One region of the Paenibacillus sp. FSL M7-0656 genome, then DNA from elsewhere that is predicted to be linked to it. Evidence: riboswitches for the same ligand, from Rfam matches in the RefSeq annotation. Region 1 holds a riboswitch; each other region holds the start of a gene.

The links. A riboswitch is a leader RNA that binds a small molecule or an ion and turns the genes downstream of it on or off. The one in region 1 is predicted to bind thiamine pyrophosphate.
Region 2: another riboswitch for thiamine pyrophosphate. It lies ahead of thiC (phosphomethylpyrimidine synthase ThiC); the one in region 1 lies ahead of tenA (thiaminase II).
Region 3: another riboswitch for thiamine pyrophosphate. It lies ahead of MHI01_RS00940 (thiamine phosphate synthase); the one in region 1 lies ahead of tenA (thiaminase II).
Region 4: another riboswitch for thiamine pyrophosphate. It lies ahead of MHI01_RS14165 (ABC transporter ATP-binding protein); the one in region 1 lies ahead of tenA (thiaminase II).

What each region holds. Positions count from the first base shown of each region.
Region 1 is NZ_JBBOOT010000001.1:585,156-590,173, forward strand. It holds gene MHI01_RS02550 (hypothetical protein) at 75-317, shown strand; gene MHI01_RS02555 (spore coat protein) at 329-715, shown strand; gene MHI01_RS02560 (zinc-dependent alcohol dehydrogenase) at 712-1,848, shown strand; gene MHI01_RS02565 (hypothetical protein) at 1,880-2,080, shown strand; gene MHI01_RS02570 (spore coat protein) at 2,091-2,387, shown strand; gene tenA (thiaminase II) at 2,590-3,252, opposite strand; TPP riboswitch at 3,366-3,463, opposite strand; gene MHI01_RS02580 (endo-1,4-beta-xylanase) at 3,669-5,018, opposite strand, start outside.
Region 2 is NZ_JBBOOT010000001.1:3,467,747-3,472,764, forward strand. It holds gene MHI01_RS15265 (hypothetical protein) at 264-431, shown strand; gene MHI01_RS15270 (hypothetical protein) at 614-1,300, shown strand; gene thiC (phosphomethylpyrimidine synthase ThiC) at 1,683-3,467, opposite strand; TPP riboswitch at 3,885-3,998, opposite strand; gene MHI01_RS15280 (IclR family transcriptional regulator) at 4,148-4,891, opposite strand.
Region 3 is NZ_JBBOOT010000001.1:226,678-231,695, reverse strand. It holds gene MHI01_RS00960 (ThiF family adenylyltransferase) at 1-747, opposite strand, end outside; gene MHI01_RS00955 (thiazole synthase) at 744-1,511, opposite strand; gene thiS (sulfur carrier protein ThiS) at 1,514-1,717, opposite strand; gene thiO (glycine oxidase ThiO) at 1,714-2,886, opposite strand; gene MHI01_RS00940 (thiamine phosphate synthase) at 2,904-3,566, opposite strand; TPP riboswitch at 3,793-3,902, opposite strand; gene MHI01_RS00935 (ABC-F family ATP-binding cassette domain-containing protein) at 3,978-5,018, opposite strand, start outside.
Region 4 is NZ_JBBOOT010000001.1:3,198,096-3,203,113, forward strand. It holds gene MHI01_RS14155 (pectate lyase) at 1-403, opposite strand, end outside; gene MHI01_RS14160 (radical SAM/SPASM domain-containing protein) at 751-1,626, opposite strand; TPP riboswitch at 1,844-1,946, shown strand; gene MHI01_RS14165 (ABC transporter ATP-binding protein) at 2,105-2,869, shown strand; gene MHI01_RS14170 (ABC transporter permease) at 2,859-3,686, shown strand; gene MHI01_RS14175 (ABC transporter substrate-binding protein) at 3,854-4,927, shown strand.

The sequences.
Region 1 (5,018 bases):
GGTGATCATATTAGTATAAGATCCGATGCATTGGAAAATCTAATCTTGATGAAAAAGGAGGGGATCATTTCTGAATGGCTAATCCAACGCTAGCGCCGCACGAATCGATGGAACTGCATGAAGCGTTAAACTTCAAAACGCTCTGCATCGCTAAGTCGAAACTTATGCAAGGCCTGGTCTTTGACCAAGAGCTAAAAGCATTAATGCAGAAAGACGTAATTCAATCCATACAACAGATTGCTGAGCTGCAAGCAATCTACGCAAGAGCTCCTTTTCAAGCACCCGTTCCGAATAATCCGACACCTATAACACATTAAGGGGAACTCAGATGAATACCGATTATTTAGATCCGATTAATTCATTGAATATGCCGGAAATGGCAGATATGACTTTTGCCATGGACTTCCTTCTTCGTGCCAAGGAGGGTGTACGTAATTTGTCCATCGCCCTGACGGAAACGGCTTCACCGGATGTAAGAGCCCTGTTGCATACTCATCTGAAGCAGGGAATTGCAATGCACCAAGAAATTTCGGAGCTCATGATTCGCAAAAAATGGTTTCATCCTTATGAGCTGAACGAACAGTACCAACTCGATCAGCTTTCGGCGAAAAATACGGTGATGATCGGGCAGATGAATCTGTTCCCGGGTGATACGTCACGTAAAGGGATGTTTGATCGGACCCCAGATGAACATATTGGAGGACATAAAGCATGAAGGCGGTAACGTATCAAGGGGTTAAAAATGTCGTGGTCAAAGAGGTGCCGGATGCGAAGATTGTGAAACCGGACGATATGATCGTAAAGATCACCAGTACCGCGATTTGCGGTTCTGACCTTCATCTTATTCACGGGATGATCCCTAACCTTCAGGAAAACTATGTCATCGGACATGAGCCGATGGGGATCGTAGAAGAAGTGGGCCCTGGCGTGACCAAGGTAAAAAAAGGCGACCGCGTAATCATCCCGTTTAACATCGCATGCGGAGAATGCTTTTTTTGCAAAAATCAGCTGGAAAGCCAATGTGACAATTCCAACGAGCACGGGGATATGGGCGCATATTTCGGCTACTCTGGAACGACCGGTGGATATCCCGGCGGGCAAGCGGAGTATTTACGGGTCCCATTTGCTAATTTTACCCACTTTAAGATCCCTGAAAACTGCGAACAACCGGACGAAAAGCTAAGCTTGATCGCCGATGCCATGACGACGGCATTCTGGAGCGTAGATAACGCCGGCGTTAAAAATGGAGATACGGTCATTGTGCTCGGCTGCGGCCCGGTCGGACTCCTGGCCCAGAAGTTCTGCTGGCTGAAAGGAGCTAAGCGGGTCATAGCCGTCGACTATGTCGATTACCGCTTAAAGCATGCGAAGCGAACAAACCATGTGGAAATAGTAAACTTCGAACAGGATAAGAATATTGGGAACACTCTCAAGGAAATGACCAAAGGCGGCGCCGATGTTGTCATTGATGCGGTAGGAATGGACGGCAAGATGAGCGATCTTGAATTTCTAGCCAGCGGTATGAAACTGCAAGGCGGCACCATGAGCGCATTTATCATTGCATCTCAGGCTGTTCGCAAAGGTGGCACCATTCAAGTCACTGGGGTATACGGCGGACGTTATAACGGATTCCCGCTCGGTGATATCATGCAGCGAAACGTGAATATCCGTTCCGGACAAGCTCCGGTCATTCACTACATGCCATACATGTACGAGTTGGTTACGTCTGGCAAAGTGGACCCTGGCGACATTGTTACGCACGTCATTCCGCTCAGCGAGGCCAAACGGGGCTATGAAGTGTTCGATACAAAAACGGACGATTGCATTAAAGTCATCTTAAAGCCTTAAATATGAATAGATACATGGGAGGACAATCTGAATGGATTCCACTTACGCTTTGCATGAGATGCTCGAGGTGCATGAAATAGCTGCGTTCAAGACGGTTTGTATGACTAAATCCAAGACCATGCAAGCTCTGGTAACCGACCCGGAGCTCAAGCAAATTTTGCAACAAGATGCGATATTATCACAACAGCAACTTCAGGAGCTCGGTGAAGTGCTGTCTAAAGCGACTGTATAGGAGATAAAAAATGAACCCAATATTAGAACATATGACTGGTCTTAATACGTTGACCGATGACGTAATCGCAATGGATTTTTTGATGAACGCCAAGAGCAGTGTCAGAAACTACGCCATGGCTGTGACCGAATGTGCCACCCCCGAAATCAAACAAATTTTGATGAAACAGCTCGATGAAGCGATAGACTCTCATGAAAAGATATCAAATTACATGGTGCAGCATGGCTTATACCACCCTTACCATATTGCAGAGCAAATTCAGCTCGATCTGAAAAACATTCAGACTGCTATGAACATTCCGTCCTGACACCCTTTTTGATTTTAGCCAGAGACTTCAGAGAACAAAATGTTCCTATGTCAAGAATTTCAACAATAATAAAAGGCGGATACACTCCGCCCTTTTTTCGGTATCATCACGAAACACGCTTATACAAGCGTTCCTTTACTTAATTTCCATCCTGAGACTGTTTTATGGACGCTGCTCTCAACTTTAATTGACTACAGTGAACTTAAGGCTCCAGCCTCCATGACATCTCCCAAAAATCAAGTTCAAAGCGACTGCACATCACGAAAATATCTTCCATCCGTTGGTACGTTCCCTCGCTACAGCCTTCTAATAGCTTATCAGTTAACGTCACTAGGGATTGATTGTTGCTGTTGTATTCAGAGGAAGCATATCCTGTGATCCACTCTCCGTAAAAAGGATGCTCAGCTGCACCTGGCTTTTGGGCAAGGACTTGACCAATCTCTGCATAGCTCCATGAGCAGGCCAGAATGGATACAAGTACTTCTGCTATGCCACCCGCATGGGAAACAGAGAGCATATAGTTAGTATAGGCTGCATTTTTCAGGGCAGGTTTTACCTGGAAAACATGATCCTCTGTAATTCCTAATCGCTCCATATAAGAACGATGAATTTTCATTTCACCATTCAGGATGTTATCTACGTTTTCACTAAAAAACTGCATCAATTTGGGGTCGTGCGACTTGACAATACCTAGTGCAAATACGCGGGCATAATCGAACAGGTACAAGTAGTCTTGTAGCAAATAATAACGAAATTGTTCAACCGGTAAGGTACCATCTCCGATTCCTTTAACAAAGGGATGCTCGAGACATTCCTTCCACACGGGCTGTGCGGCCTGATATAGTCTCTCTGAAATAGTCAACATATGTTCCTCCAATTCATAATGTACGTATTTAAAAACAAAAAAACGAAACATCCATAGGATGTTTCGCAGACAAATACACTAAAACAAGGGGGTTCGCATGAGCTACCCAAGTACAGCGTTTCATCGTTGCATCCCTACGTTGGCATTATCCAAATCAGGTAAGGTCGGTTTAACACCCTCTCAGCCGGTTAAGGCTCCCTCGCAAACGGTTGTATGTAGTTGATTACTTTCTTATCCGCATAAAAGAAAAAATAACATCTATTTAGTATATCAAGGGCTGTTAAATATAGTCAAGGCAGATTGTATCGCCCTCATCAGCTTGAGTGACGTATGTAAACGATGAAAACCATCACAACAATGGTTGAGTTTTAGCCACTGTTATGATGGTTTCTATTCTTGCAACTACTGCCGATGGTTTAATGCCCGAGTTTGTTCTTTCCCACAAAAGTGAGTATTCCGTACTGGGAAGTGTTTCTCCAGCTCTCATTGGTCGTATCATTCCATTTAGCTACGCTCTGCTTACCTCCGCCCTGGTTGTCGTTAATTTGAAGCTCGAAGCCGAGAACATTTCCTGTTTTGGGCGTCAATGATTGTAAATGAATTCTGGCTTCTACGAGGTATCCTTTATTCGTTTTCTTCACAGCACTTACAAGGCGTCCGGGTGAGGCACCGCCTGCAAAGGTTCCTACATTGTCTGCACTGATTCTGAACTGGGCATCATCATATTGAAAATACGGTGTGCGCTGGTGATTCTCGTCCAGGAAAATCTCAACCGAATCCTGATCCCATGGGTTGATGCTATCTGTGATGATGTTTGGATCAGTGACGTCGATCAGCAGGTATAGATATTCACCTGACCACATTGCGCGAGCCACTGCCTCTGCACCTTCGCTTTGGTTCAACCGGTTTACTTCAAACGGTGCAACCTTATTCCATGATGTGTCTTTCTTCCCATCAATCTGAACAATCCCTTGTACAGCTTGTGCAGATTTGGGCATAGGGGCAAGCTGAATCACGCCGTATTTGCTTGTATCCTGTTCCTGAGATTGTGTTCGATCATTCCAGTACAGTGGATTATAAGGTTGTGTCCCACTTATACCGCCATCAGTCACACGGATATCCAATCCGGCTTCATATTCTGATCCGACTTGGATACCACCCCACGGAATGGACAATTCAACCTGATATCCGGTTTTGGTCTCGCGTACACGATATGAACGCTGCTCCACGCCCTCAGCTTTGCCCGACCGCTTAATGATTACATGTCGGTCATCTACTTCATATGAAGTGGTCTTGCCATTATTGAGATCAACAAAGATATCTACTTTGTCATTCACATCTGCCTTCGCATCCTGAACATCCACGAGGATATACAGGTTACTATGATCCCATAAGGTGCGGAAACTGGCTGATCCCGAAGAGTCACCCTTCAGTGGAGTAGACACCGCTTTGTTCCAGAGCGGATCTTGTGACTGTTTTTTGATATCCGGTTTACCCGAAAGTGAGACGGCTCTCTGTGTCAACACAGGCAAGCTGGATTCATCCACAAGTCCCCAGTATGCTTTTTTGGCCTTCAGGGCTGAATCAAACAGCATAGCCTGGTTGTTGTAAGACTTCTCATCTTGGAGTCCCCATAAGGTAACTGAAGAAATGTGGTCTTTGTGTTTTTGGTACAGATCCAACAGTTCCTTATATCGATACGCCTGCTTTACCGCAACTTCATCTGACATCTCTTCACCAAATGGAATTCCGCTATCCACATCCAG
Region 2 (5,018 bases), 2.9 Mb from region 1:
ACTTCCTTAAAATTGGGACTATTCACATAACAACCGATTCGATCCTCCCATATCAAACCTCTCATATCAGGTCCTTTGTTCCTGAATTTGCCTAAAAACGTTTACATCTCCTTAAAACCGGGTAAAATCACTACAATCCAATTGGAATTACTCTTTAAACTCTTCTATTTCGTCTAACAAGTCACATGTACCTATATGCGCACCTGGCATGGTAACCAGTCGAAATACATAATTCAAAAAAACGCATCAAAGGAGGAACCAAGATGATCCGCATGCCTATTCAGCAAATGATCCCGTACCATCACCAATATCCGCGCAACACGGCGACCACTGCTCCTAAAAAGGAGAATGAGAACACTCAAGGTCTATCCTTTCATGAAATTCTGCAACAAAAAATGGCGAAGAAAAATGCTTCTCCTTCCCTTAGATAAAAATGGACACCGGACCGACCCTAGTCGAGTCAGGTTATCAACCGTCTTTCCGTAGCTTGGCGGAAGGGCGGTTATTGGCGTTGAGCAATAAACGACTGTACAGTTCTCAGGCATGTTTCTATAATGGTTTAAATATCTAAAAGATCCATGACATATACGAACTGTAAAAGGGGACTTAGCACATGATCACCATTGGTTGTTTTCACGCTCATTATTCTAACATCGCCTTAATTGAAGAGACGCTTGCTCCTTATGAAGTTGAATTGGTCCATTACGTCGATCCAGGTCTGGACCGTCTTAAACATGACGCTGACTTTTCCGCGGTCGTCATTCACGAGAAGGTAGCCCAGACGCTCCAATGGATCGCTGAGTGTCATGCCGATGCCATTCTGGTCACGTGTACCCTGTTTGCGACAGTATTGGAGCAGGAAGCCATACAGGTCCCTGTGCCTGTGATCGGCATAGATGATCCGTTATTGCAGGAGATGCGGCGAGTACCAGGAGATTACATAATATCATTCACCAACCCGGCAACTATTGAAGGAACGATGGCACGGTTGAATCAGGCATTACAGCAAGAGGATGAGAATGGGCAACTACACGTTGCCAAGACCTCTCAGACGGAAGCGGTGTGCATCCCTGGGACATTTGAGTTGATTATGCGTGGAGATCAGCAAGGGTATCTCGAAGCGGTACGAGAAGGCTTACAGCAGATTGCTGAGCAGTACCCGGGTAAAGCGGTAGTGGCGGCCCAACTGTCTATGGCTCCCGCTGCTGCACAGGTTACAATAGATCGCGGTATTCCAATCCATAGCCCGCTGGCATTGCTTGCGGCGTATTTGGAGAAGAATTTGGGCCTGGCTCGATAGTGTGGCTGATTTGGAGTGAAGTAACAGGTTCTATCTGAACTATGCAACTATGAACTCACTTACTTAGTAACACCACAAATTAACGAGGTGAACTAATATGCGTTTCCTCTATATTGTTTTACTGTTTATAGTAGGTTTTTCCTGTTCCGCATTTCTATACGGAGGAGCACCAAAACTCAGTGACGCTCTTTTATTCGTTATCGCAGGAATTCTGTATAAAATATGGACCACACACAGTCACAAAGCTAATTCTGATAAAGGCTGAGTACGGTTAAGAATACATACATGACATAACACTAAAAAAAGCCGTTCTTCTCTGCAATGACAGAGAGAAACGGCTTTATCTCTATTTCAGACTGCCCAGCTTGCGCTGTACCGGCGCCTAGGAGCGTGTCCGATATTCCTCGGCCTTTTCCTGCATCCCGGCAGCTACAGCCTCATTCTCGGACAATTCTTTATCCGCGGCAAAGGCACGAATGTCCTGCGTAATGCGCATACTACAGAACTTCGGTCCGCACATGGAGCAGAAATGAGCTTCTTTGGCCCCTTCTGCTGGCAGCGTCTCATCATGGTAGGATAGCGCACGTTCCGGGTCCAGTGACAGGTTGAACTGGTCACGCCAACGGAACTCGAACCGCGCTTTGGACAATGCGTCATCGCGGCGCTGAGCACGTGGATGTCCCTTCGCCAGATCGGCGGCGTGGGCCGCGATCTTGTAGGCGATGACCCCTTCCCGCACATCATCCTTGTTGGGCAGGCCCAAATGTTCTTTTGGCGTAACATAACAGAGCATCGACGTGCCGAACCAGCCAATCATGGCTGCCCCAATGGCGGATGTGATGTGATCATATCCTGGCGCAATGTCGGTCGTTAGCGGCCCAAGTGTGTAGAACGGTGCTTCTTTACAGATCTCCATCTGCAAGTCCACATTCTCCTTGATCTTATGCATCGGCACATGACCCGGGCCTTCGATCATCACCTGCACATCATGCTTCCATGCGATCTGCGTCAGTTCCCCAAGCGTGGCCAGTTCCGCCATCTGAGCTTCGTCATTCGCATCGTAGATACTGCCTGGACGAAGTCCATCTCCCAGCGAAAACGCTACATCATACCTTTTCATAATCTCGCAGATTTCTTCAAAATGGGTATACAAAAAATTCTCCTGATGATGCGCCAGACACCATGCTGCCATAATGGAACCGCCCCGAGACACAATGCCTGTCATTCGCTTGGCGGTCATGGGGATATAACGCAGCAGTACACCTGCATGAATCGTAAAGTAGTCCACGCCCTGCTCTGCCTGCTCAATGAGTGTGTCACGGTACAACTCCCAGGTCAGCGCTTCCGCTTCGCCATTCACCTTCTCCAGCGCCTGATACAGCGGCACCGTACCAATCGGCACAGGTGAATTACGGATGATCCATTCCCGGGTGGTATGAATGTTTTTGCCTGTGGACAGATCCATCACCGTATCCGATCCCCATCGTACCGCCCAAGTCATCTTCTCGACCTCTTCCTCAATGGAGGAAGATACGGCAGAGTTACCTATGTTGGCATTGATCTTCACGTGAAAATGACGACCGATCAACATCGGCTCACTCTCCGGGTGATTGATGTTGGATGGCAGAATGGCCCGTCCACTCGCCAGCTCCTGTCTCACAAATTCCGGCTCCACGCCTTCACGAATGGCGGCGAATTCCATCTCAGCCGTAATGACTCCCTGTCTCGCGTAGTGCATCTGAGTCACACAGCGTCCTGTCTGTGCTCGTAGCGGTTTTCCACGCAATCCAGGGTACTCTTCGGCTCCAGCTCTCTTTCCCCCGGGCTTCAGTCCGTTATCCTCCGGTTTAACCATACGGCCCTGATAAGCTTCAACATCGCCGCGCTCTGTGATCCAACGAGTGCGCAGGGCTGGCAGACCTGCGCGGATATCCGCATGAAATTCGGGATCGGTCATGGGGCCGCTCGTATCGTAGACACGCAGCGGTTCGTTATGCTCCACCCCTTGGGGAGTATTCGTGTCATGAAGGGCTATCTCACGTTCCGGTACAGCAATGTCCGGCCGTGAGCCCTGAATGTAGACTTTGCGGCTACCCGGAAAGGGCTGAACCCGTCCGGCCGCCCCTGTTTCTTTTTCCACCTGCTGATCGTTATGTTCCTGTTCCATCGCTTGTTGTCCCGTTTGATTTCCTGTACTCATGTTCGCTTGTCTCCTCCTCAGTGTTCGTCGCTTGTTTGGTTGGGATCGTCATTAGCTCACTTACGTACCTGTCCCAAATCATGCGCAATGCAGAGAAGAAAGAGCGATCCTACACCAGACCAGGGGAGACACTTTTCATGTACAGTTAACAACAGACGGAGGCTGCCACAGATCATCGATCTATAAGACTTCCCTCCTCATCCAAGCCCACTTCCGCAGGTTAGTGAAAAAGAAGCCCATAGAGTCCGCACTATATCGCCCGTTCCCTGTATATAAAAAAGCCGGTCCCCGAAGGAACCGACTTTTATGTCCATCACCAATAATGCACCTTTATGCAGCTCCTTAACGGAGCCCTACAAGGGTCACATCATGTGGTGGTTGTGGTCATATCGCCGATTACTTCCCTACGCTGGTATGATCCAGATCAGGTGCAAAGGGTCCGGAATCTCATGCGATTCCGTCTCAGTCCGGACAATTCGGACTCCCCCAGTAACGTTAATAAGTTGCGGCTTACATAAGCCGCTGTTCATATTCAATGAAGCTGGCCCCGTTGGGCCGTCCATTACAGAGTAGCGCAACCGGAACATAAAAACAACCTTTATATTCCAAATAATCAAACTCTATTGGAGAAAAAACTTACCTCAACATCAGGATAACATGAGCCCCATTTGCGTAGCAGCATCCTTCAACACAGGTGCGTATTCATGCAATGTCTCCTGCGAGAGTCGACTGACAGGTCCTGAGACCGAGAGCGCAGCTGCAATATTGCCTCTGCGATCCATAATCGGTACAGATACCGCGGCAGCTCCCGGCTCACGTTCCTCATAACTCGTCGCATATCCGTTATCCCGGATATCTCCCATTTGCGCCAAATACACTGCCGGATCAATAAACACCGGCCATTCAGGCCCGTTCATCAGTTCTTCACGATCCTCGTCCGTGGCAAACGCCATCAGGACTTTGCTGGAAGCGCCCACAGACAGCGGCAGTCTAACACCAACGGGGGCAACTCGGCGAATCGCCTGATCACTTTGCACAGCCTGAATCCGAATCCGTTCACTGCCATCACGCAGGTACAGACTCACGGTCTCCCCCAATCGATCTCTCAGTCGCTCCATCGCAGGCAACAGCAGAATAGCGGGATCATCACTGCGGGACATATGAGCTGACAGCTCCCAGATTCGGATGCCAAGTCGGTACTTCTCTGTTGCTGCATCGCGGATCACGAACCCTCGATCCTCCAGCGTAGCCATCAAGCGGTGGACTGTACTTTTGTGCAGGCCGATCTGGCTGGCAATTTCGGTGAGTCCCAGATCACTGCGTGTGGTAAAACATAATAATATATCCAGCGCCCGTTCCACAGCCCGGACGGTTAACTTGCGATCTTCCATGGCATAATGCCCTCCTCATGTTTCATCACATGAAACTTGGTTACATAAATTATATGAGAAACGGTCTCATCTGTAAACCAAAAAGAGCCAAAATCAAAATAGGCCAACGTGTAAATTTTTCCTTTTT
Region 3 (5,018 bases), 360 kb from region 1:
ACAGTCTTTCTTTTTCGCACCATCCACATTGATGGATATGTATTCGTTCCTCCACACGTCAAATGACAATAACTTACGTCTCAATGCATTTGCATTGCCACTAAGTAACTTCATCGCTTCTGCTGTCTGATTCGCCGTTACCATCTGTACCGCTTGAGGTATGATGCCAGACGTATCACAGGTATCTCCACCCAGAGGGACTTCACCCAGCAAACAATTTAAACATGGCGTATCTCCAGGCATAAATGTATAGGTAATACCATAACTACCTACGCATCCACCATAAATCCAGGGAATACCGTGCTTCTGTGCCATATCATTAATAAGTAGTCGGGTATCAAAGTTATCCGTTGCATCCATGATCAAGTCTGTATGCTGAACGAGTTCTTCCAACTCATCTACTCTGACGTCCAACACTTTCCCTTCCACATGAACCGTGGAATTAATGGCAGATAAACGTTTTTCCGCCGCCATTGCCTTCGGTATCCGCTCAAGCGCGTCCTGTTCTACATATAATTGCTGCCGCTGCAGGTTACTCCACTCCACATAATCACGATCCACAATCGTTAAGTGTCCGACTCCTGAACGAACTAACGTTTCTGCAATTCCTGTTCCGAGTGCGCCAGCGCCTACAATTAAAACTCTGCTGCCCTTTAATCTGGCCTGGCCTTCCTTACCAAGTGGCGCGTACCGTTCCTGTCTGGAATAACGATCGGCCTGCTCGAAAGATGTTACTTGATCTGTCATGTATGAACCATTCCTTCCACCGGACTACTGGCTGCTGCATAACGCTTTACGGGAATCATGCCTGCCTCATATGCCAATCTACCCGCTTCTACCCCCAATCGCATCGCTTTAGCCATGCTCACTGGATCCCCTGATCCGGATACGGCTGTATTTAACAATACGCCATCGGCCCCAAGTTCCATCGCATAAGCAGCATCTTTTGGGGAGCGTAATCCTGCATCAACAATTACAGGTACAACGGCCTGCTCAATGATGATCTCAAGGTTATATGGATTGATGATACCTCTACCAGCTCCGATGGGAGAAGCGCCAGGCATTACAGCATGTACGCCAAGTAATTGTAGCCTTTTGGCCAGAATGACATCATCCGAAATATAAGGCAATACCGTGAAGCCCTTTTCCAGCAAAATTTCGCAAGCCTTGTACGTTTCAATCGGATCTGGGAGTAACGTCATTCCATCTCCGATGACTTCGACTTTTATCATATCACAAAGTCCTGAAGCCCGCGCAAGCTCGGCAATCCGCACCGCCTCTTCCGCAGTGGAAGCCCCTGCCGTATTCGGAAGAAGTGTGTATTTATCCAGATCCAACGTATCCAAGAAATGCTTCTGGTTACGCTCTTCCAGATTCAGACGACGAACAGCAAATGTCAAAACTTCCGTTTCAGATGCTTCCACAGCCTGACTTTGCACTTCCAGATCCGAAAACTTACCTGTTCCAAGGAACAATCTGGACTCAAACGTATATTTACCAATGTTCAACATCATCAACCGCCTCCTACAAAATGTACAATCTCGATTCGATCGCCTTCTCTTAATGCCGTCGTTTCATGATGCTCACGCGTTAAAATATGCTTGTTCAGCTCTACAACTACAGTCTTGACTTGCAAATCAAAAGATTGGAGTAATTTATCCACACGATTCAATCTGTCTTCAATCTCCATCCGTTGACCATTAACGATGATATTCACTGCACCACTCCCTTTCTGTTCAATCGCTCAGGGCTCAGCGCCTCAATTCCGAGTTCTTCTGAGCTTTTGCCAGCGAGCAACTCAGCGATAAGCCTGCCTGTTATCGCACTAAGCAAGATACCGTTGCGGTAATGTCCAAAGGCGGCAAACAACCCGGGAATACTCTTGCAAGCACCTATATAAGGCAGTCCATCGGGAGTTGCCGGTCTTACGCCTGCCCACGCTCGTATAAATTGTGCTTCCTTCATCCCAGGCACCCAGTGGGTAGCCGCTGTTAGCAGCTTCTGAACACCCTGTACAGAAACGTTCAAATCCGTTCTGCCTGGCAGACTGGTTGCCCCAAGCCAAACCTCTCCATTGGCTTTGGGAACAATATAGATATCCTCTGCATACACCGTTCTATCAGGTCTGTACCCTGCATGTTCATCTGAGAACTGAACCGCGGCTATTTCACCTTTTACCGACCACACAGGCAAGCTCAGATTCACATGTCTCATCAACTCTTCACTCTGTAATCCAGCCGCTATAATGACATGTTTGCATTTCATCTCACCGATCGATGTGGTGATCCCCTGCACACCGTGTTCGTTTGCTTGCACACGTATATCCTGTATGTCCTCCATAACCCGTGCTCCCAATGCTTGAGCGGATTCAGCATATGCCTTCGTTAGATGGACAGGAAGAATCTCACTCTCGTAAGGTCTGTAGTAGGCTCCATACGTATCTCTGTTAAGCCATGATGCCTCCTGTTGCACAACGGAACGGTCCCACCACACCTCATCAGCAGAAGCAGACAACGCAGACTTCCGATTGTCCTTATAACTACTTAATTCACTGTATGAACGAAAAGGAGTTAGGAATCCGTGGCGTTGCAGACCAGTCTCTACCTCACTGAGTGTAGCCATTAGCACCTGTTGCTCGATAAGTAACTGCCTGCTCTGCCTGGCAAGCTTAGCCATCAAAGGATGAGCAAAATCCTCACTGACTGCTGCCAGCATCCCAGCCGCTGCGCAAGAAGTCCCTCCTGCAATCGCCGAACGCTCCAGTAACAGCACATCCTGTCCACGGGAAGCAAGCTCATACGCAATGGCACATCCAACAACGCCTCCGCCTACAATAATCGTTTCTGCATAAATCTTATCCGGTCTATCAGTAATGATCTTTTTCATCCTCTCATCTCCTTGATTCAGCGGCTCAAACTTTCTGTAGCAACGATAGCCTGCCTAAATGATTCAGCGGCTCGATCCGGGGAATCGCTCGCCCATACATTCGAAATCACAGCGACTCCCTGTGAGCCTGCAGAGCGAATAGCGTGAATGTTTCCCGGTTCGATGCCCCCAATCGCCATGACAGGAATGGAGACACCAGAGCACACTTCAGCCAGAGCATATAATCCTCTTGGTTCAAGATCAGGCTTACTGTTGGTTGAGTAGACATGCCCGAAGAAAAGGTAATCGGCTCCCCGTTCTTCAGCGATTTTTGCCTCATCGATTGAATGAACAGATACACCCAGACGAATTCGCTGGACATTGCTTATAACAGCAGGGTTGTAGTTACGTATAGCCTCTTGCCCCCAATGTACACCGCCATAGATGTCATTCTGTGGTGGCAGTTCTGAACCATTGATAACGATGCGACAAGACGGAACGCCAACACCACGCAGACTTTCAGCCCAACCGATCTTTTGTTGCCACGAGAGTTGTTTCTCTCGTATATGGATGTAGTCCACCCATGGCCAAACGTCCTTTGCAACTTTTACAAAAGATGCTTGATTCCCTACACCCGTAGATACAACATGCAGTTCAAATGATCCGTGTACACGTTCATGAGAAATTACCGTACTTTTCATCTCCTTCCATGCGTGAATGCTATGAAAACACAAAAAAGCCACTCCCGTAGGGGAGTGGCTGCGTATTAATTATAGGACCAGATGACTGACTGATACATACAGTTCATTTCGTGCAATAAAGCTATAGACCTTATAGCCATAACGTTATACACGCAACTGCATGTTTCAATTTACTAAGCAAGACGGTTGAATTCTTTCGAATTGCCATTTGCTCACGTCATTCACTGAAACCCGCTCGCCACTTCCCTACGCTGGTATGATCCAGATCAGGTGCAAAGGGTCCGGAATCGCATTCTTCCATCTCAGCCACATCGTGCGGCCCCCCTAGTGTTCATATGAAGTTGTAGCCTATGTTACCATAGAAGGATTTTTTTGTCACCGTTCATTTCTATTAAGCGTTGCTTGAATTGTCTAGTTTTTCTCAGACCATTCTTCAACATTCCATGTTTTGGTAACCCAACCCTCGTAGAAATCAGGTTCATGAGATACCAGCAACACCGTTCCCTTGAATTCTTGCAAGGCACGCTGTAACTCAGCTTTAGCTGTGACATCCAAATGGTTCGTCGGCTCATCGAATAGAATCCAGTTGCTTTCACGCATCAAGAGTTTGCATAGACGAACCTTGGCTTGCTCTCCACCACTCAGCATGTTAAGCGGACGGGTAATGTGCTCATTTTTCAACCCGCAGCGAGCGAGATGACCCCGGACTTCATTTTGGGTCAAATGTGAAAACTCATTCCACACATCCTCAATCGGCGTGATATTCCCAGCACGAACTTCCTGCTCAAAATAGGCCGTTTCGAGATAATCTCCCAAGAAAGTCTTTCCACTGAGTGGAGATATTTTTCCCAGGATGGTTTTCAGCAGTGTTGATTTACCCACACCATTACAACCTACGATGGCAATTTTTTCACCACGTTCAATTGTCATTGTCATTTTAGGCAGCAAAGGATACGTATATCCAATTTCAAAATCAATGCCCTCAAAGACCGTTTTGCTGCTCGCGCGGGCATCCTTGAATTTGAACGTTGGTTTGGCCGCTTCATCTGGACGATCAATACGTTCAATTCTGTCCAGTTGCTTCTCCCGGCTCTTCGCTCGACCAGAAGTTGAAGCACGTGCCTTGTTACGCTGAATGAAATCTTCCTGTTTCTTGATGTACTCTTGCTGTTTCTCGTACGCATCAATATGCTGGGCTTTATTCATATCAGCCATCTCAAGGAACTTGTTATAGTTCGCTGCATATCGCGTTAATTTGGCAAATTCCAAATGATAAATGACATTTACGACTTCATTCATGAATTCCGTGTCATGAGAGATTAACAGAAAAGCGTGCGGGTAGTCCTTCAGGTAACGTGACAACCATTCAATGTGTTCTACATCCAGATAGTTGGTCGGCTCATCCAGCAAAAGGGCTGTAGGTTTCTCAAGCAGAAGCTTGGCAAGAAGCAC
Region 4 (5,018 bases), 2.6 Mb from region 1:
GGAACACTTTATCATAAGCCTTATACGCTGCCCCACCGGTAATGTTAACCGTTCCGGCAGACTTCAATGTCAGTGCATCCTCGCCCACGTCCTGCCAGACCACATTCGATATATTACAGTTGCCATAACAGTGAACACCATCAGCAGCTGGTGATCCAATGTTTACGTTTTTGAGCGTGGCCCCTGCCTCCAGACGGAAGACTGGCTTCTGATTTTCTGCTTGAGATCCGTCGCCCAGTGTGGAAGGATTGGCTACAAATGTTTTACCTTGGCCGTCATAGGTCGTGCCCTTTGGAACCACAATGGTTGAATTTACAACCGTAGGCGCAGCCGCAGCCGGAACTGCACCAAATATAGAAGCAACCAAACCAGCGGACAGTAACAACGTCAACATTTTTTTCATAACTTTATTCCTCCCTTATTCTCTCGTTTTTTGGTAGTGTACAGCCTGGGCTTGTACTGGAAGATCTTCAGAGGTGCACCTCTGTCCGATCTACAACCTAATCTTACCAAATAAGGGAGGTAACTAGAATAATCATTAGATCAGATATATCATGACATCGTACAATCCCTGTCATATCGGCATTTTTTGCATGCTAGGTCTCTCAAGCAATATGCTCATATCAACCTCTGGTATGCTCATTTGTAACGTATATACCCCTCACTTAATCCCCGATAACAAAGAAAGACCACTGCATTTGTCTCCAAATGTGTGATCTTGAATGGCTTCTGGCTTGCTGATATAAGATATCAGGCTCCAAATCTCTGACGATAACCGCACTTTCTACACAACTCTTCTACAGCTTCGCGTTTGGAGAAGCCATATACCAGATTGTTCGCTCGCTCACCCTCAATAATCTCCGAGAATGACTTCTCGTGCACATTACCAAGGTTAATCACACCCTCGCCATCGAGACAGCATGGAACCACCGTTCCATCTACAAGCACAGCTGCCTGACCGCGAAGTGCATGGCAAAAGCCTTTACCGTCATCTTCAGGTGCATCCAGACTTGGCCACTGGAACTCATGGTCCTGATTCAGGTATACATTCGGGGCAATTTTGACCCCGCTGCCTGGAACTACTTTTTCCTCAATGCGGAAGTCCAGATTAAACTCACGTTCCAATACTTCAAGGGTCTCCCGATTTCGATTCATCTGAGCATTTGTGAAGTTATCCTGTGTCAGATTCCACAACCGGAATGAAATGATGACATTGTGCTTAACGGCCTCGTGTACAAAGGACAAAATATGACGCAGATACCCGTCACGATCTGTTGAACCTTCATGCCCATCGAAGCTGTGCAGGGAGAAATTCATCTGCCGCAGCGCCGGTTTGCCAAGCAATTTATGCTGAGTCTTGGGCAGCAGTGTACCATTCGTTGTAATGTTCACCTTGAGTCCCTTCTCATGTGCGGAATCGAGCAACAGATCTATTTTGGGATGCAACAAGGGTTCACCTTTGACATGTAAGTAAATATGATTGGTGTGTGGTTTAACTTGATCCAGTATATTGTTGAAGACTTCAGGGTCAATGAATCCTTTGGCACGCTGTGTCTGCGGACAGAAGCTGCATGCCAGATTGCAGATACTCGTGATCTCAATATATACTTTTTTGAACGTTTTCAACTCGGGTCCCCATTCTGCCTAGGAGGGAGAACAATCCCACCTGCATTTGTGATCCGGCCAATATGCGCCACCACTATTATATCGGGTTAGGGAGCCCAGGTAAATTGTTCAGTTGTTCGGGTATGACTCCAAGTTCATCTCAAGAATTCTATCATGCTGCCTCTTTACAGTTCATGTTCGATTGATATATGCTGAACACACAACTGCATATCTTGAACTTTTGCACTAGGGGAGCCTTGCGGCTGAGACGAATATGACTATTCGGACCCTTTGAACCTGATCTGGATCATACCAGCGGAGGGAAGTGGAGCGGCCTTTTAGTAAGCGGAATTTTTTCATGTATGTGAAGATAAATTGCGGATTTAACTTACAGACCCACTCATTTCTCCGGAAATGGGTGGGTCTTTTTTGTTCCTTTTGCAGAGTATAGGATGCCGTTGTTATTGCAGTAGTCTGACATCAAGGGGGTGAGGATCAGATGGATAACCATGTAACCATTCACAACGTAAGCTTTGCTTTTCCCGAAAAAAAGGGTTCCCCTGTGCTCTCCAATGTGTCGCTTCAGGTTCAACAAGGAGAATTTGTCTCGCTCATCGGCTCCAGCGGATCAGGTAAAAGCACGCTCTTCAAGCTGCTCGCAGGCTTGCATGAACCAACCGTTGGCACCATCGATATAGCTGATGTCCCGCAAGGACAACGGCTCGGACGAGTCGCCTATATGCCGCAGAAAGATCTGCTGTTATCCTGGCGTACCGTCATGGAGAACTGCATGCTACCTGCCGAGCTTGCACCAGGCCGACAGGATAAGGACAAACTACGAGCCGATATCATCGCAGGATTGGCAAGGTTCGGCTTGTCCGGTTATGAACATTCCTATCCGGATGAGTTATCCGGCGGCATGCGGCAGCGGGTGGCATTGCTTCGTACCTTGCTTACAGGCGGGCAGCTCATGTTGCTGGATGAACCCTTCGGTGCACTCGACGCATTAACCAAACGAGAAATGCATCGCTGGTTGCTGGAGCTGTGGGAGAGCTTTGGCCAAACCGTGATGTTCATTACACATGACATCGAAGAAGCCCTGCTGTTAAGTGACCGTATCATTCTGTTAACTCCAGGAGGGCAAGGTCAGCAGTTGCAGGAGATGACGGTTCCTTTACCACGCCCAAGGCATTCGGACATGATCTACGAACCGGCTCTCGTGCAGATGAGGCAACAACTGGAGGAACAATTGCATGCACGATAGAGCTGAGGTTAGCGTCTGGACGTGGTGTTTAAAGTGGCTCTCGAGGTCGTTTTCCCAATATGGTCTGTTCATTATGCTCATGTTCTTATTACTGGCGATCTGGGAAGTGATTGTGCGTATGGGATGGGTGCCCTCCTTCATCATTCCTGCACCCACGGCCATCGTAAGCTCACTGGTTGAGCATCGCCGTCTGCTGTTGACCATCCATCTGCCTGCTACCTTTATGGAGGTTGTTGTTGGTTTTGTCTTGTCCATAGTGACTGGAATTACGCTGGCAACAGGCATGCATATGAACCGATCGATTGAAAGGGCATTGTATCCCTTCATCGTGATCAGTCAGACCATACCGTTGATTGCCTTGTCCCCCGTATTTATCCTGTGGTTTGGTTACACGTTGTGGAGCAAAGTCGCCGTGGTATTTTTAATCGCATTCTTCCCCATTGTGGTCAGTACCTACGATGGACTCCGCCAAGGCGATCCAGAGCAGCGTGAACTGTTGCTCACCATGGGCGCCAGCAAGTGGGATATTTTTTGCAAACTCCAGGTTCCGCTGGCACTTCCCTCTTTTTTCTCGGGGCTAAAGATGTCTGTGGTGTACTGCGTGGTTGGGGCAACGATTGGCGAATGGCTCGGTGGTAGCAAAGGTCTAGGGTACTTCAGCCGTCGTATGTCCAGCAACATGAACACGGATGCGATGTTTGCCGCCATTTTGCTGTTATCCCTGCTTGGGATCGTTTTGTTTGTACTGATTACCTGGCTGGAGAAACGGTTTAGCATACGGCGTCATCGTCATGGAGGCAAAAGAAAGGTTGGATAATACTTAGACAGAAATTAGATGTAAATACAGTAGTTACAATCTTCAAAACAAAACATATCTTATGCACAATTTCAGCAACATCTTCAATCAGTTCATTGTCACATTATCGTTAACATGCTGTTGCCCATTTTCTACAAATCAAAACGATGAAATGAGGAACTTCATTTATGAATAACAAAGGTATATACTCCCTGCTTCCCATCATACTCATTAGCCTTTTGCTGATCGTTAGCGGATGCAGCACCACAGACAATAGCCAAAATACGCCAACAACAGATTCGGCAACCAATACACAGCAAACAGATCCGTCTGCAACCGAACCTGCATCAGACGCCAAAGATAAACTGTCTATCATGCTCGACTGGTACCCGAATGCAGTACACTCCTTCATCTATGTGGCTCAGGAAAAAGGATACTTTGCAGACCAAGGTCTGGATCTCGATATTCAGATGCCTGCGGATACCAATGATTCGCTCAAACTTGTTGCTGCCGGAAAAATTGATCTGGCCCTAAGTTACCAGCCCCAAATCTTGCTCGCGCGTGGCGAGAACATTCCTGTACGTTCCATTGCTGCTGTTGTTCGGCACCCGCTTGTGCATCTGTTGACCGAAGCGAATGGCAACGTAAGTTCACCCAAAGATCTTGAAGAAAAGACTGTTGGTTATTCCTCCATTCCTCTGTACGAAGCGATGGTACGCACGATGATCAGTAAGGATGGCGGCAATCCCGACAACATAAATCTGGTCGACGTTGGGTTCGATCTGATTCCTTCGCTGGCTTCCGGACAAGCGGATGCGATTATGGGTGGTTTTATTAACCATGAACAATTGATTTTGGAGAAAGAAGGACATGCCATGAAATCGATTAACCCCGTCGATTATGGTGTGCCTGATTATTATGAATTGGTCCTGACTGCAAGTGAAGCTGGCATTGAAGCAAAAAAAGACCAACTTACCCGGTTCGTCAAAGCGGTCCAGGAAGGACAGAAATATGTGACTGAGCATCCAGAAGAAGCCTTGAGTATTCTGCTCGCTCATGAGAATGAAACATCACCGCTTGACCCGGAGATCGAAACCAAAAGCCTGGCAATTCTGCTACCACTCATGAATGAAGAAGGCCAACCATTTGGTCGGCAGGAAATGGAATCGTGGGAAAATGTACGTACATGGCTCGTTGAACAGGATTTGATTCCTGAATCGGTGAAAGCCGAGGATACTTTTATTACTCTGCAAGGAGAGTAAATAAAGGAGAGCAACGCGAATAAAGGAAAAGTGATTGAACATAAAGGGAATGAAAGCAATGTGATTAAAAGCAAAGTTAGCAAAACGTAGG